One region of the Burkholderia aenigmatica genome, then DNA from elsewhere that is predicted to be linked to it. Evidence: predicted binding sites of a transcription regulator. Region 1 holds the regulator's gene; each other region holds the start of a gene.
What was found. The regulator LexA, encoded in region 1, represses DNA repair genes until DNA is damaged. The targets are predictions, from matches to a motif close to ACTGTATNNNNATACAGT.

Region 1 (4,169 bases):
CACGCTCGAAGGACGCAAGGCATTGCGCTGCGGCGCCAATCTCGCGATGGACCTGAAGGCCGAGACGCATTTGCTGTCGGTCGTCGACATGCGCTCGAGCATTGCACAGAGCGCGGGTTTGCTGACCGACGTCGCGTGCGGCCGGTTCGAGGAAACCGCGCGTGAAATCCTGCAGGAAGGGGTGAACTGGCTGCGCGAGCGCGGCGTGCAGGCCGAAGGCCATTTCGCGTTCGGCTATCCGATCGACGAAATCGCGAATCTCGCGACGGAACTGCAGGCCGACCTGGTTGTGGTCGGCCATCGGTGCCGCAGCGGGCTGTCGAGATGGTGGATGGGCTCGGGTAACACGCAACTGCTCGATCGCGTGAACTGCAGCATTCTGGTTGCATGTTCGTCCGCGCAGGAGCAGAAGGCCGAAATCGCGCGCGAGCGTGAAGCGGCCACGGCGAACGGCAAATGATCCCATGATTCGATGACTGCCTGACCGGCGAACCGCGCCGGTCAGGCGTCGTGCCACGTCAGTGGCGCGGGCGCCGGCCGTGGCCAGTCAGGACCGGTCAAGCGTGCAGGTCGATCGCCGACAACTTCCACGAGAACAGGCCGAAGCGGTGGAATATCGCCGCGTAGCGCGTGCCGTCGGCACTGCGCTGGTAGGTCACGACGAATTCGTCGATATTCCGGTAGCCGGCGCTGGTTTGCTGCGGGTGCGGCGAATGCGTTGCATCGGCCGGGCTGGCCGGTGCGGCAGCGGCGGGTGGTTGCGATGACGCAGCCGTAGCGGCTGCGTTGCTACCCGGAGTCGCAGCGCTCGCCGGTGCCGGATTGGCCGTTGGTGCGGCCGGCGCGTTGCCCGGTGCATTGCTGCCTGACGGCAGATTCGACCATTCCGGTGGACGCTCACCCGGATTGCCACGCGGCGGCAATCCGCTCATCAGCGCGGCCACACCCTCCGGGGTCGCGTACGCATCGACCAGCGGGCCGATCAGCGCAGACCCGATCAGCGCGCCGATCACCGCGAACGGATTGTTCTTCTTCACCGCGTCGATCCGGCGCATCAACTCTTCCGTGACCTGCTGCTTGAGGCTGATGCGCAGCGACGGAAAATCGACATATTCGCTGATGGCCTGCGCGTCGCGCGCATCGATCGCCGATTTCAGGCGACCGAGCGCGACGTACGGCGACGCGTAGGCATAGCCGATCGCCGCAATGATGGCGACGGCCAGCACGACGATCAGCAGGGGCTTGAGCCGCCAGGCGCGGCTCGACGATCCGGTCACGTTGCCTCCGGTGCGGGGATGTTCCGCAATCAGAGACCGCCTGGCGTGGCCGATCGTTCCTCTGCGATGCAGCGATCGATCATCCGGCACACGGCATCGATCGTGCCGACCATGATCAGGCGCGAGCGGCCGTGATAGACGCGCACCGGTGCGCGGCGTGCGGGTTCCGCGTGATTCAGGCCGGCGTTCAGCGATACCCGCGCGAAAGCGGGGAGCGCCGACGGCAGCAGGGACGCCTGCCGTTCGACTGCGACTTCTTCTTGCACAGGCGCCGCCGCGGACAGCGGTGCGCAGGGCGTGCGGCCGCGCAGGTGACGCAGGCGACCGAATTGACGGAAAGGCAGCAGACGGGAAAGGCGTTCCATGATGTTCTCCTCAGCGAGACGGAATGTCAGAGTTCGCCCGAGCGGATCAGCCCGACGGCGATGCCTTCCAGCGCGAATTCCGCGCTGCCGGCCTTGACGAAGATGTTTTCGTAATCCGGGTTCTCCGCGATCAGCTCGAGACCGCCCGGCCGGCGCATCAGACGCTTGACCGTGACGTCGTCGCCGAGACGCGCGACGATGATCTGGCCGTCCTTCGCTTCCGTGCGCTTCTGCACGGCGAGGAGGTCGCCGTCGAGGATGCCGGCGTCGCGCATCGACAGGCCGCGCACTTTCAGCAGGTAGTCGGGCTTGCTGGAGAACAGCGCGGGATCACACGCGTAATGCTGCGAGATGTGCTCCTGCGCGAGGATCGGGCTACCGGCCGCGACGCGGCCGACGAGCGGCAGCGACAGCTGCATCAGGCCGGCGTGCGGCAGCGTGAACTGGTGCGGGGCGTCGTCGATGCCGAGCAGGCGGATGCCGCGCGACGCACCGGCGGCCAGCTCGATCACGCCTTTGCGGGCCAGCGCGCGCAGATGCTCCTCGGCCGCATTCGGCGAGCTGAAGCCCAGCTCGGCCGCGATCTCGGCACGGGTGGGCGGGAATCCGGAGCGCTCGATCGCGCGGCGGATCAAGTCGAACACTTGCTGCTGACGGGCGGTGAGTTTGGTCATGGCTGAACTGTATGGATAGACAGTGAGCTGTATTTTTATACAGTAGTTCGCGAATTTCAAGTGTTACGTGAGGTTCGACGCGATCACGCCGGTTCCGGCGCGATTTCGCGACGTCCGGACGCCGGTTCATCTGCCGCAACCGTCCATCCCGTCTGCGTTAGCACTTTTGAGTATTAAAAAATGAGGAACGATTATTTTTAATCATGTAACCCGTTCGTTAGACTGGCCCGACATCGCAATACCGACAACACTGGAGAACCAAGGATGGGCAAGCGCAATACGGGGCTGGTGGGCGGAGTGGGCCGCCTGATCGCAACACTCGCGCTGGGCGCGGCGGCGGCGCTGGGCGTCGCGACGCACGCGCAGGCCGATACGACGTTCCTGAACGTGTCGTACGACCCGACGCGCGAGCTGTATCAGGACTTCAACCAGGCGTTCGGCAAGGAGTGGAAGGCCAGGACGGGTGAAACGGTCAACTTCAAGCAGTCGCACGGCGGTTCGGGCGCGCAGGCGCGCTCGGTGCTCGACGGCCTGCAGGCCGACGTCGTCACGCTGGCACTCGCGTACGACATCGACGCGCTCGCGAACAAGGGGCTCGTCAACAAGGACTGGCAGAAACGCCTGCCCGACAACGCGTCGCCGTATACGTCGACGATCGTGTTCCTGGTGCGCAAGGGCAATCCGAAGGGGATCAAGGACTGGGACGACCTGACCAAGCCGGGTATCTCGATCGTCACGCCGAATCCGAAGACGTCCGGCGGCGCGCGCTGGAACTACCTGGCTGCCTGGGCGTACGCGCTGCACAAGCCTGGCGGCAACGAGCAGACGGCGAAGGAATTCGTCACGAAGCTCTACAAGAACGCGGGCGTGCTCGATTCGGGCGCGCGCGGCGCGACCACGAGCTTCGTGCAGCGCGGGATCGGCGACGTGCTGATTGCATGGGAGAACGAGGCGTTCCTGTCGGTCAAGGAGTTCGGTACCGACAAGTTCGAGATCGTCGTGCCGTCGGTGAGCATCCTGGCCGAACCGCCGGTCGCGGTGGTCGACAAGGTGGTCGACAAGAAGGGCACGCGCAAGCTGGCCGAGGCGTACCTGAACTTCCTGTACAGCCCGCAGGGCCAGGAGATCGCGGCGCGCAACTACTACCGGCCGCGTTCGAAGAACGTGCCGGCGGAGCTGACGAAGCAGTTCCCGAAGCTGAAGCTGTACACGGTCGACGATACCTTCGGCGGCTGGACGAATGCGCAGAAGACGCATTTCGCGGACGGCGGCGTGTTCGATTCGATCTACAAGCCGCAGTAACGCCATAACGACAGCGGCGCGCCACGACAGCGCGCCGCATCCCCGACGGCTGCCGGCGCAATGCATCGCGCCGGCGTTTGCGTCGGACCCGTGAGCAGCAACGACCCAGCAAGAGCATCCGATGACGACGTACACCTTTCGCAAGCCGAGCGCGCTGCCCGGTTTCGGCGTGACGCTAGGCATCACGGTGGCCTATTTGAGCCTCGTGGTGCTGATCCCGCTCGCCGCCACGTTCCTGAAAACCGCGACGCTGTCGTGGGACCAGTTCGTCACCGCCGTCACGTCGCCGCGCGTGCTCGCGTCGTACCGGCTGACGTTCTTGTCCGCCCTCGGCGGCGCGCTGATCAACGCCGTGTTCGGTTTCCTCGTCGCGTGGGTGCTCGTGCGCTACACGTTCCCGTTCAAGCGCCTCGTCGATGCGATCGTCGACCTGCCGTTCGCGTTGCCGACGTCGGTCGCCGGCATTTCGCTCGCGGCCGTCTACGCGACCAACGGCTGGGTCGGCCAGTATCTCGCGCCGCTCGGCATCAAGATCGCGTTCACGCCGGCCG
Region 2 (4,169 bases), 1.5 Mb from region 1:
GGCAGCCGGCTTGCCGGCCTGCGCGTCGAGCGGCAGCCAGCGGTTCGCGGCCTCGGGCCGGTGATCGGCGACGGGCGCCGCGCGCAACACGTTGTCCGCGCCGAGCCGCGCGACCAGCAGCTCGAACAGCCGCGCACGCGTCTCGCGCGTGCCGCCGGGCTCGGGAAACAGATCGTCGGCCGGCGGCGCGACCGATTCGACGCGCGTGGCCTTCAGGCGCACCGCGATCACCGCGGCCGGCAACTCCACGCGCGCGAGCCGCTCACCGAGCAGCCGCATGAAGTGCGCCTCGTCGCGCACGGGTGCCGCGAATGCGAGTTCGAGCGGCGTCGGCGGCACGGCCTGGCGGCCGCGCTCGTGTTCGAGATCGAACGTCATCGCGGCCAGTGACAGGTGCCGCGCGGCCAGCCAACCGCAGAGCTGCACGACGAGCCGCCGCGCAACGAACAGCACGGCTTCCGCGTATTCGACGCGCTCCTGCAGTTCGAGCCGCACGTCGAACACGGGCGGCACCGCCATCCACGCGAGCGGCTCGACCGCATCGCCATACGCGCGATCGAGCGCGGCCAGCAGCGCGGGACCGCAGCGGCGCTGCAGCCCTGCGCGCGGCAGGCCGCGCAGATCGGCGAGCGTGCGGCAACCGAGGCCGTCGAACCAGCCTGCATAGGGACGCGCGTCGGGCAGCAGCACGCATGGCAGCCGGTCGAGCACGCGCACGAGCGACGCTTGCCCGGCGACCCGGCGCCGGATGCGTGCGCGAGCCGACACGCGCGCGAGCAGCCACGCGCCGCCCCTGGTCGGAGCGGCAGACAGGCGCACGGCATAGCCGAGCGCCGCGAGCGTCGCGCGCACCTGGCGGCACAGCGACGGCAGCCCGCCGAACAGGCGCAGGCTCGGGCCGACGTCGACGATCAGCGTGGCTTCGTCGTCGAGTGCGACGCACGGCGAGAAGCGCAGCAACGCGAGCGCGACCGCGCGCAGCGCATCGGCCTCGCGTGCGGGATCGCGTTCGACGAGCTTCGTGTGCGGCGCGAGCGTGAGCACGCCGCCGCGCTTCATGCCCGCGCGCACGCCCTGCCGGCGCGCGGCCGCGTCGGCGATCAGCACGACACCCTGCTCGAGCACCGCACGGCCGGCGCTGCCGGCCTCGCCGTCAGACGGGGGCGCGACGCACACGTCGAGCGGCAGGCGCGGCAGATGGATGCCGAGCAAGACGCGCATAGCGGCTCTCCACGATGGGCGACGGCAGGTCGAGCACGAGCGGCTCGCTGCGGGCGGGGCCGCGCCGCTTGACGATGTCGAGCGACACACCGCCCGGCACCGGGTACAGCGCGACCCGCAGCACGGCCGGCGACGGTTGCCGCTCGGCCGACAGCGGGCGCAGCATCACGAACAGCGTGTCGCCCGTGCGCGCGGCCGCGAGATGCAGGCGCCGCAGCGCATCGGGCCGCGCGTCCTGCCACAGCAGCAGCGCGCCGCAACAGCCGGTCTTGAGTGCCTGCTCGGCAGCCCACAGCGCATCCGTGCGGCTGCCGGCACGCAGCCACAGCAGCGCGTCGGCCGGCACGCCGAGACTGGCGAGCGCGGTGGCATGCGGCGACTGCGGCGGCGCGACGAGCGCGAGCGGGCGCCGCGCGCTGACGGTGCGCGCGAGCGCGGGCGCGAGCAGCCGCATTTCGCCGCAGCCCGGCTGCGCGGCCAGCAGCTCGACGAGCCCGCCGACCGGCCAGCCGCCGCCCGGCAACTCGGCGGACAGCGATGCAAAGCCCGTGTCGATCGTGCGCGGACCGCCACGCGCGAGCTGCGAACCGCGCCACAGCGACGGATGAAGGGATTCGGGAGAAATGGAGGATGCGAGCATGACGCCACCCACAACTGTATGGATATACAGTATATGGCAATGCGTCCACGCCGCACAGTACTGGTACGAAACCGGTATTTCGTCAGATGAAAGACGGGTGAAAAGCCGGCGGGCCCGCGATATTACGGCGGGCCGCCACCGGCATCACCGGCTCGCACCGCCCGGACGCCCGCCACACCCCTCGGGCGCCGATGCGGCACATGCGAACCGAATCGCGCAGCCGGGCCGAACCGAGCAGAGCCCAGCCAGCCTGCCAACCGGCACGATGCACATCCTGCACACCGCGCCGGCCCGCCTGCCGCGCGTCAGCCGAGCAGCAACGCGTCGTCGTCGAGCTGCTCGTGACGCACCTTCTCGAACATCTGCAGCAGGTCCGGCACGTCGAGCCCCTTGCGCGCGTCGCCCGACACGTCGAGCACGACCTGCCCCTGGTGCAGCATCACCGTACGGTCGCCGTAGTCGAGCGCCTGCCGCATGCTGTGCGTGACCATCATCGTCGTCAGCTTGCTCTCGGCGACGATGCGCGCGGTCAGCTCCAGCACGAACGCGGCCGTCTTCGGGTCCAGCGCGGCCGTGTGCTCGTCGAGCAGCAGGATCCGCGACGGCCGCAGCGACGCCATCAACAGGCTCACCGCCTGCCGCTGGCCGCCCGACAGCAGCCCGATCCGGTCGGTCAGCCGGTTCTCGAGGCCGAGGTTCAGGAGCCGCAGCTTGTCGCGGAACAGCTCGCGCGACGGCCGGTCGAGCGCGGCCCGGAAGCCGCGCCGCGCACCGCGCGCCATCGCGAGCGCCATGTTCTCCTCGATCGTCAGCGCCTCGCAGGTGCCGGCCATCGGATCCTGGAACACGCGCGCGACGAGGTGCGCGCGATCCCACGCGGCCTTGCGCGTGACGTCCGTGCCGTCGATCGAGATGCGTCCCGCATCGACCGCTTGGTCGCCGCTGACCGCGTTGAGGAAGGTCGACTTGCCGGCGCCGTTCGAGCCGATCACCGCGACGAACTGGCCGTCGGGAATCTCGAGCGACAGCCCGCGCAGCGCGCGCGTCTCGATCGGCGTGCCGGGATTGAACGTGAGTTTCAGGTCTTGTGCGGACAGCATGTCAGGCCCCTCCGTTCTTGCGCGCGAACAGTTTCTTGCGCGTCGCCGGCAGCACCAGCGCGATCGTGACGAGCGCGGCCGTCACGAGGTTCAGATCCTGCGCCTTCAGCCCGATGAATTCGCTGTTGAGCGCAAGCGCGATGAAGAAGCGGTAGACGATCGCGCCGAGCACGACGGCGAGCGTCGTCAGCACGAGCCGGCGCGCCGGCAGCAGCGTCTCGCCGATGATCACGGCAGCCAGCCCGATCACGATCGTGCCGATCCCCATCGAGATGTCCGCGCCGCCCTGCGTCTGCGCGAACAGCGCACCGGCGAGCGCGACGAGCGCGTTCGACAGCGCCATCCCGGCGAGCGTCGCGCGGCCGGTCGCGATGCCTTGCGCACGCGCCATCCGCGGGTTCGCGCCGGTCGCGCGCATCGCGAGGCCGAGCTGCGACGAGAAGAACCAGTCGAGGCCGAGCTTCGCGACCACGACGACGATCGCGAGCAGCGCCGGGCGCAGCACGTAGTCGGGCATCCAGTCGGGCTGCAGCACGGTGAAGATGGTCGGTTCGGTGATGAGCGGCACGTTCGGCCGGCCCATGATCCGCAGGTTCACCGAATAGAGCGCGATCATCATCAGGATACTGGCGAGCAGATCCATGATCTTCAGGCGCACGTTGAGCCAGCCGGTGATGAAGCCGGCCACCGCGCCCGCGACGATCGCGATGCAGGTCGAGCTGAACGGGTCGTAGCCGGCCGAGATCAGCGTTGCGGCAACCGCGCCGCCGAGCGGAAAGCTGCCGTCGACGGTGAGGTCGGGGAAGTTGAGGATGCGAAACGAGATCAGCACCCCGAGGGCGACGAGGCTGAAGATCAGGCCGATCTCCAGGGCGCCCAGAAACGAGAACAGAGACATGATGGGGAAATCCTGTTGCTTCCCGGCCGGACGTGTACGGCCGGGCGAAGCGAACGGGCGGCCCCGGGTGGGAGCCGCCCGTCCGGCGAGGTCGTTCAGGCCCGGATCGGGCCCGCAAGCGCAGCGGTCGGGCCGCGGCTTACTTGATGACCGTCTTCGCTTCCTTGAGCAGATCCGGCGACAGCGTGACGCCCTGCTTCGCGGCCGCGCCCGTGTTCGCGAACAGTTCGAGGTTGCTGCTCGTCTCCGACGCGATCGCGCCCGGCTTCTCGCCCTTCAGGATGCGCGCGACGACTTTGCCCGTCTGGCG
Region 3 (4,169 bases), on a different replicon from region 1:
CGCGCGCGTGCCACGAGACGGAGCTGAAATACACGCCCGCCGCGCAGCCGAAGCGCATCGCGGTGGTCGGCGCGGGGCCGGCCGGGCTCGCATGCTCGACCGTGCTCGCGCAGCGCGGCCATCAGGTCGACCTGTTCGACGGCGCGGCCGAGATCGGCGGCCAGTTCAACATGGCGAAGCGGATTCCGGGCAAGGAAGAGTTTCACGAAGCGCTGAGTTACTTCGGCCGCCAGGTCGAGCTGACCGGCGTGAATCTGCACCTGAACCGCCGCGTCGACGCGAGCGACCTGATCGCGGGCGGCTACGACGAGATCGTGCTCGCGACCGGCGTCGCGCCGCGCGACCCGAAGATTCCGGGGCAGGACGGGCCGAACGTGCTCAGCTACATCGACGTGCTCGCGGGCAGGCAGCCGGTCGGCCGGCGTGTCGTGGTGGTCGGCGCGGGCGGGATCGGCTTCGATGTCGCCGAGTATCTGGTGCAGGAGGGTGAATCGCCGGCGCTCGATCTGGACGAGTGGAAGGCCGAGTGGGGCGTGACCGACCCGGCCGCGACGCGTGGCGGTGTGACGCGTGCGCAGGTGACGGCGCCGGCGCGCGACGTGACGCTGCTGCAGCGCAAGGCCGCGCCGCTCGGCAAGGGGCTCGGCAAGACGACCGGCTGGATTCACCGCGCGACGCTGAAGATGAAGCAGGTGAAGATGATCGGCGGCGTGAACTATGAACTGATCGACGCGCGCGGGCTGCACGTGTCGTACGGCGAGCAGCGTACCGATCACGAGCTGATCGAGGCCGACACGATCGTGCTCTGCACGGGGCAGGAGCCGCAGCGCGCACTGCTCGCGCCGCTGCAGGCGGCCGGGCGCTCGGTGCACCTGATCGGCGGCGCGGAACTGGCCGCCGAACTCGACGCGAAGCGCGCGATCGATCAGGGCTCACGGCTTGCGGCGCGGTTGTAACGGGTGGTTGCTGCGGCGTTCGTGACGATGTTCGTCGCTTGACGGCGCGACGAACCACAATTTGCCATCTGATCCGCTGATCCGCTGATCCGCTGATCCGCTGATCCGCTGATCCGCCGATCCGCCGATCCGCCGGTCCGCCGGTCCGCCGATACGCCGATACGCGCGCGCATGTGGTCAATGTAGCGGGTGTCCCGCGCCACCACGCAACGTGGCGGCACGATCCCGGCAAGCGCGAGCGGCCGGCGTCGGCGCCGTTCAGGCCGCTTCGGCCCGTTCTTCCTCTTCCGCGTCGAGCATCGCCTTGACGATCAGATAGATGGCCGGCAGGTCGTCATCGTCGCGGCGCCAATCGACCGGTTCCTCGACGTCCGCGGCGACCAGGCGGCTGTCGCGCAGCCGGATGAACGCGTCGACGACGGCCGGCTCGTTGCGGTTCAGGAAGCCGGCATTCGAGAATGCCAGCTCTTCGACGTTCAGCAGCGCCTGCCAGCTCATCGTGCGGACGGCCGCAGGATGGGTGCGGCGCCGCAGGCCGAGCGCCCGCTGCGCGGGGCCGCCGGCGACACGCTGCAGATCGACGACCGCCCGCTGCGCGGCGCGTTCGAAGTGGACGGGGTTGAAGCCGGGTTGCTCGGGATCGAATGCGGATGCCTGGAACATGGTCGCCTCACAAAGGTCCGTCCGTCTGTGATGACGGAATTCGGGTCAAATGGTGCAAAAGCACTGTAAATATATACAGTGTTTGGCGCGGTTTCAAGCCCCGGATGAAGGATTTTGTGCGATGGCCATCGAAGCGGGCGGCCGCACCGGGCAGGCGAACGTTCTACACCGCTGCCGCGATCGTCTCCCGCAACCACCGGTGGGCCGGATCGCGATGCACGCGTTCGTGCCACAGCATCGACATTTCGTAGCCAGGCACGTCGACGGGCGCTTCCACGACCCGCAACGCGGGCACGTTGCGCACCAGCCGCTCGGGCACCATCGCGACGAGATCGGTGCTGGCGACGGCCGACATCACGAACAGGAAGTGCGGCACCGACAGCACGACGCGCCGCGTGGCGCCCACCTTCGCGAGCGCTTCGTCCGTCACGCCGAAGAAGCCGGCGCCGTCGGGCGACGTGATCACGTGCTCGAGCGTACTGAACTGCGCGAGCGTGGGGCGCCGCTTCAGCTTCGGGTGACCGGCGCGGCCGATGAGCACGTAACGCTCGACGAACAGCGGCAGCCGCCGCATGCCGGCCGGTGATTCGTCGGTCGTGTGAAAGGCGAGGTCGATGCCGTTTCGTTCGGTATCCTGTTCGATTCTCGGCGGGACGAGCTCGACGATCGCGAGCCGCGTACCGGGCGCGGTCGAACGCAGCGCGTTCAGCGCGGGCAGGACGATCGTCGATTCGCCGTAGTCGGTCGCCGCCACGCGCCACGTGTTCTGCGCGGTGGCGGGATCGAACGGCGTGGCGGGGATCACCGCGCGTTCGATCGCTTCGATGGCGTCCCGCAACGGCTCGCGCAGCGCCTCCGCGCGCGCGGTCGGCCGCATCCCGCGCGGCCCCGGCAGCAGCAGTGGATCGCCGAACAGGTCGCGCAGCTTCTGCAACTGCACGCTCACCGACGGCTGCGACATGTTCAGCTTCTCGGCCGTGCGCGTGACGTTGTGCTCGGCGAGCAGCACGTCCAGCGTGACGAGCAGATTGAGATCGAGTCGCCTGAGATTATTCATGGCTATACCTGCAATATCAGGAATTCATTTCAAATATACCTTCGGTCACGGCATCCTGCAGTCATTCAATCAACGGAGTACCGAACATGAATGTGCTGATCGTCTATGCCCATCCCGAACCGCGTTCGCTGACCGGCTCGTTGCGCGACTTCACCGTCGAGCATCTCGAAGCGGCCGGCCATACGGTGCAGGTGAGCGACCTGTATGCGATGAACTGGAAGGCGGCCTTCGACGCGGACGACATGACCGGGCGTGAGCCGGACGCGCGTTTCGATCCGTCGAACGACTCGAAGCACGCGTTCGCAACCGGCACGCAGCGCGACGACATCGTGCGCGAGCAGGACAAGCTGAGGTGGGCCGATGCGGTGATCCTGCAGTTCCCGCTGTGGTGGTTCTCGATGCCGGCGATCATGAAGGGCTGGTTCGAGCGCGTGTATGCGTGCGGCTTTGCCTACGGGGTGGGCGAGCATTCCGACACGCATTGGGGCAATCGTTATGGCGAGGGTTCGTTCGTCGGCAAGCGCGCGATGGTGATCGTCACGGCAGGCGGGTGGCAGTCGCATTACAGCCCGCGTGGCATCAACGGACCGATCGACGACGTGCTGTTCCCGATCCAGCACGGGATGCTGTATTACCCGGGCTTCTCCGTGCTGCCGCCGTTCGTGATCTACCGCTCGGGGAAGATGAACGAAGCACGCTTCGACGAAACGCGTGCAGCGCTCGGCCAGCGTCTGGATGAGCTTTGGACCACGCAGCCGATCCCGTTCCGGCGCCAGAACATGGGCGATTACGAGATTCCGGCGTTGACGCTGAAGGACGAGATCGCACCGGGGAAGGTGGGGTATGCGGCGCATCTGACGCACGAGGCTTGATGTCGGATGGCGGGCCCGCGCGCACACGCGACGCGCGGGCATATCGACACATGCGCTCGAATCAAGTAGTTTCCGGGGATCGACGCGATTCGTCTGCACAATGGGCCGGCGTGGCCCGCGCAGCGAATCGGTCTCGACGGAGAACTACAACCATGTCTTTCGAACAACCGGGCCAGGCAGAACCGATCGATGACCCGCGCGCGCCGCTGCTGATCGCACTCGAAGCCGGCGGCTATCTGACGGAGGAGCAGGCGGCACGCGTCACCCAGCGTCTGCGGGACGCACCGGCCGCGCTTCCCGATACCGATTCCGTGCGCGTCATGCTCGACTGGCTGATCGCCGAGGGCTACACGACGGCGGACGCCGAGGCGAAAGCGACGCATGAGCTGCTGGATGGCCACTATGCGACCGGCAACGCGAAACTCATCCTGCTGACGGTGCTGGAGGAGATCGATCCGCCGCGGTTCGAACAGCGTCGGAACGAAACGGTCGCATCGATGCAGCGCGAGCAAAAGAAGAAGCAGATGCTGATCGGCTTCGGCGGCCTGGCTGCCGCGCTCGCGGTGGGCGCCTACCTGTTGTGGCCCGCATCGGCGCCCGCGTGCGGCGCGTCGAGCACCA
Region 4 (4,169 bases), on a different replicon from region 1:
TTTGCCTTCCGTTCGCACTCGACGCACCGCACCTCCTGCGGCAACGTCATGAATTCGGCCAGCGGAACAAACTTCGCGCGCACGCTCGGCCTGGATGTGTAGCGGCAGCGCGATCGACCTCCGGTATCGTTGGCCAGGTGAATCCGCCTCACCTTCTTCTGCGGTCTGATCGGAAGCGTCATCGCATTTTCCTTCGTCGCCTAAGCGCGTTTCGAATCGACACTGTACCGAACAGCGCGCCTGGATCAAGCTCCTCCGACGGGAGCAACGAATCGCATGGGCCGTGCCTCTTCGCTGTTGCCGGACTGCGAAACAGTGCCCATGCGAGGGCCGTCGGTCAGATGACGGAGATCTTCAGGCTGTCCGCCAGCTGCAATACCTTGCTCCGGAGCGGATCGACCGCCAGTGAGTCATCGCCGAGAACGTGGAGACCGGGTGATGACAGCCTCTGCCCGAAAAGCATGACGCACCGGCCCGCGTCATTCCTGCGGGATCCGTACGCAATCCCGTGCGCCGTCGGGCATTGATCGTGTGCAGCCTGCGACCACTGGCGGGTCTGCGGATACTTGGCCGGAATGCTGTCGATCAAATCGGCCCGCGTCAGCTCCAGGGCGGGCAGATACGGCGTATGGAAGCTAACGCACTGGATCGAATCAGGCAGAAGCACCTTCGCGATCCGGTAATGCGTCAAGCGGTCAAGATAGAAGACCCCGGGCGGATTGAGCGTCACATCGTGGAAAAGCGACTCCATGATGGCGCACTCGAACGAGCTCGCCCCGTACCACGTGTGGACGGGCGAGCCGTCCAGAAGATTGATCGGTGCGAACCGCGTATTGCCCCAGCCTTCGGAGAACGTGGTCGCCGACGTGCTGTGAGGGTGAGTGCAATACGCGTGATACCAAACGGGTACATCCTCCCGGGAAATCGGCAGGACGGTGAACGGCTCCGCAGCGCCGGGTGCGTGCAGGCCGGCCATCAGGCGACATACTCCCCGTGCAGATGATGGGCGGCTTCAACGACGTCATCTCGACGGTCGAGTGCGTCCCGCGGTGCAACCGGTTCGGCCTCATGTACGCCTCGCCCGGCAATCCATCCATTCGGGAAATGGAACCACGCCGCGATCTTCCACGCATCTTCCACTGGCCCAAGCGCCTCGAGGATGTCTTTGATCACGGGCAGCGGCTGGCACATCGCGTCGAACTGGTAGCCCGCGAAGTATTCCTTGCCATTGAACGTCACGCCAAATACCCGCCCTCGCCGCTTCCAGTCACTCGCGGGTTGAGCCTTGTTGGTGGGGGGCGTCGCCTGCAGCGCATTGATCTGTTCTGCCGTGAGCCAGTCTCCCCGCGCGAAAACCTCGCGCATGGTCTTCTGGCGCCGGATACGCTCCTCGATCAACGGTGCCGCCGGCGCCGACAGGCCCGAAAAAACCCGGGCGATTTCATCCGCGCGCTGGAACAGCCCTGTTTCCCATTGAGGCGTGGCCAGAAGGACAACCAGCAACTCTTCGATCCCCTTTTGCAGCGAGGAAGCAACGACCGGATCGGTGCCGCTCGGGAGCGGCAGGCTCAACACTACGTTCGTGTTTGAGTCTTCATGGACTTGAATCATGACTCCCTCCCAAAATTTGCGACTCTGCCAACATTATAGTTGTCGTCGTCAAAATCGCAAGATTAGAGAGTTTGGGTACGAGGACGAAATCACCGTTCAGGGCATATCGGCAAAAAATGCTGCGTCTGCAATGCGAAATTTCTCGCCCGGCATCTCTTGGTGCAGAATACTGTGTTTTTGTACAGTGCCCCAAGGATTCGCCATGTCCGCCACCCCGGATCCCAACACCGTGCCGCAGATCGACTGTGGCAAGCCCGTGCCCGTGGCCGAAGTCCTGGCGCGCGTTCCGGCTGGCTTCCCGTCACCCGCGCAGGACCACGCCGTCTCGCGCATCGACCTGAACCAGGTCTTGATCCGCCACCAGCTTGCGACCTATTTCCTGACCGTCAGCGGCCCATCAATGCGCGACGCCGGCATCGACGACGGTGACCGCCTGATTGTCGATCGCGCGGTGCGACCGCGCCACGGCGATGTTGTCGTGGCGGTGGTCGACGGAGAACTGACCGTCAAGCGGCTCTATCAGCGCGGCGGCATCGTCAAACTGCAGGCTGCCAACCCCACGTTCCCGGACATCCGCCCACGAGACGGTAACGTGCTCGAAATATGGGGTGTGGCGACGTATTGCATCAAGGCGTTGCCATGAGAACGTCGCGCCCCGTCGCGCTTATTGACGGAAACGCCTTTTATTGTTCGTGCGAAAGGGTGTTCCGCCCGGCGCTCGCCGGCAGGCCGCTGATCGTTCTGTCGAACAACGATGGCTGCGCGATCGCACGCACTGCAGAAGCCAAGGCGCTGGGGATCAAGATGGGCCAGCCTTGGTTCGAGATTCGCCACCTCGAGCACGACGCAGGCCTCGTCGCACTGTCCGCGAATTTCGAACTGTACGCGGACATCAGCGATCGCATGATGGCTATCATCGGGCAATTCGGGCCCGACCAGCACATTTACAGCATCGACGAGTCGTTTCTGTTCGTCGACGGCATACGTGACAACCTGACCGACTACGCGCAACAGATGCGCGCTCGCGTGCTGCAATGGGTCGGCATCCCAACGTGCGTCGGCATCGGTTCAACCTACACCCAGGCTAAGCTCGCCAATCATGTCGCCAAGAAGCGGCCGCACTGGAACGGCGTGTGCGACCTCACTGCGATGCCGCGCGGTGCGCTGGCGACCCTGATGAGGGAAGTCGACGTCGGCGACGTATGGGGTGTGGGGCCGCGCTTAGCGCCGCGGCTGCGCGAACTGGGTATCGCTTCGGCACTGGACCTCGCACGCGCCGACCCCGAGGCGATCGCTGGTGAGTTTTCGGTGGTTCTTGCCCGGACTGTTCGCGAGCTGCGCGGCACGCCCTGCATCGACCTGGGCGCGGACACTGCGCCGCGCAAGCAGATCATGACGTCGCGCTCGTTCGGCCGCGCCGTGCTCGAGCAAGCCGAACTCGCCGAGGCGATCGCGGAATTTGCTGAGCGCGCTGCGCACCGTCTGCGCGCGCAGCGCTCGCGGGCGGGCGCACTGCAGGTCTTCATTCGCAACAGCCCGTTTCGGGAGCGGGAAGCACCTTTCTCCGCGTCGACCTCGATCCGGCTGACACCGGCAACCCAAGACACCCGGCAGATCGTCCAAGCCGCACGATACGCGCTACGCGGGATTTTCAGGCAAGGGGTGCGTTACGCGAAAGCGGGCGTGATGCTGTTCGACCTCAGTTCGGTTGATGTCGAGCAACTGGAGCTGTTCGGGGCCGACGAGCCGACAATGACGGGCAATGGCCGAGATCCGCAAGCGCTGATGCAGACTGTCGACGCATTGAACGCGCGCTTTGGTCGCGGCACCGTGAAGTTAGCCGGCGCCGGACTCGCGCAGGAGTGGCGGCACCGACCTGAGCGGCTAACACCAGCCTACACGACCGATTGGAACCAACTGCCAATCGTACGTGCTTAGGCTGCACGACTCGGGACAGGCGATGACGCCGGCGGTACGACGAATCAAAAAAAAAGCGTCGCACTTTCCAGCGCGACGCTTCAAAAGTGTTCTAGCCAATCCGAGGGCCGTGCTAGAACCTGAGAGGACTTCAGTATGGCATAACAGCTTCTCATTGGGAAGCTGTTTTTCCAAGCTACGCAACTCATCAATGCCAATGACTTTCAGCAGGACGATTGCTGCTACAACGACAAACGTGCAGAGATACATGCGGATCGGCGCCTTTCGCTTTCTGCCTCGATCGACAGCAGGGGCGACGAAATCATCGACTTTCCCCTGCCTTGGCGACCTTAAACTCAGGCAAGCGACATTGGCCGAGTACGGGCGGGCGTGGCCGAACGTACTCGCCGTTCCGTTGAAAGCCACGATGGCCGCTCGCCGGATCATCCACCGGCCATTTACCATGAACCATGAAATACAGTCGCATGAGGTAGTCATCTTGAGTCGCAAGATGACCCGCGTGCCACCAATGCTCATCGAAAAACGACGATTGGGAAAGCGTTTCGACCACTTCCCGATGTTCATCCAAACGCTTGCCGACGCTGCGAGAAAAGTTCAGTTGTGCAGTCAGGTCTTTGTGC

Region 2: a site for LexA is predicted at 1,875-1,892, ahead of imuA (translesion DNA synthesis-associated protein ImuA). Genes of this name have one in related genera too.
Region 3: a site for LexA is predicted at 1,682-1,699, ahead of ACN8ZM_RS26515 (DUF2471 family protein). Genes of this name have one in related genera too.
Region 4: a site for LexA is predicted at 1,780-1,797, ahead of ACN8ZM_RS39405 (LexA family protein). Genes of this name have one in related genera too.

The regions. Positions count from the first base shown of each region.
Region 1 covers NZ_CP184468.1:1,783,013-1,787,181, forward strand. The annotation lists gene ACN8ZM_RS08415 (universal stress protein) at 1-460, shown strand, start outside; gene ACN8ZM_RS08420 (DUF2939 domain-containing protein) at 558-1,277, opposite strand; gene ACN8ZM_RS08425 (hypothetical protein) at 1,307-1,642, opposite strand; gene lexA (transcriptional repressor LexA) at 1,669-2,316, opposite strand; gene ACN8ZM_RS08435 (sulfate ABC transporter substrate-binding protein) at 2,581-3,618, shown strand; gene cysT (sulfate ABC transporter permease subunit CysT) at 3,740-4,169, shown strand, end outside.
Region 2 covers NZ_CP184468.1:3,265,694-3,269,862, forward strand. The annotation lists gene ACN8ZM_RS15265 (Y-family DNA polymerase) at 1-1,221, opposite strand, end outside; gene imuA (translesion DNA synthesis-associated protein ImuA) at 1,154-1,861, opposite strand; gene ACN8ZM_RS15275 (ABC transporter ATP-binding protein) at 2,167-2,961, opposite strand; gene ACN8ZM_RS15280 (ABC transporter permease) at 2,963-3,859, opposite strand; gene ACN8ZM_RS15285 (ABC transporter substrate-binding protein) at 3,999-4,169, opposite strand, start outside.
Region 3 covers NZ_CP184469.1:2,140,038-2,144,206, reverse strand. The annotation lists gene ACN8ZM_RS26520 (FAD-dependent oxidoreductase) at 1-956, shown strand, start outside; gene ACN8ZM_RS26515 (DUF2471 family protein) at 1,215-1,619, opposite strand; gene ACN8ZM_RS26510 (LysR family transcriptional regulator) at 1,783-2,676, opposite strand; gene ACN8ZM_RS26505 (NAD(P)H-dependent oxidoreductase) at 2,763-3,548, shown strand; gene ACN8ZM_RS26500 (hypothetical protein) at 3,701-4,169, shown strand, end outside.
Region 4 covers NZ_CP184471.1:276,322-280,490, forward strand. The annotation lists gene ACN8ZM_RS39390 (hypothetical protein) at 1-182, opposite strand, end outside; gene ACN8ZM_RS39395 (RES family NAD+ phosphorylase) at 338-976, opposite strand; gene ACN8ZM_RS39400 (hypothetical protein) at 976-1,611, opposite strand; gene ACN8ZM_RS39405 (LexA family protein) at 1,814-2,254, shown strand; gene ACN8ZM_RS39410 (Y-family DNA polymerase) at 2,251-3,549, shown strand; gene ACN8ZM_RS39415 (hypothetical protein) at 3,851-4,169, opposite strand, start outside.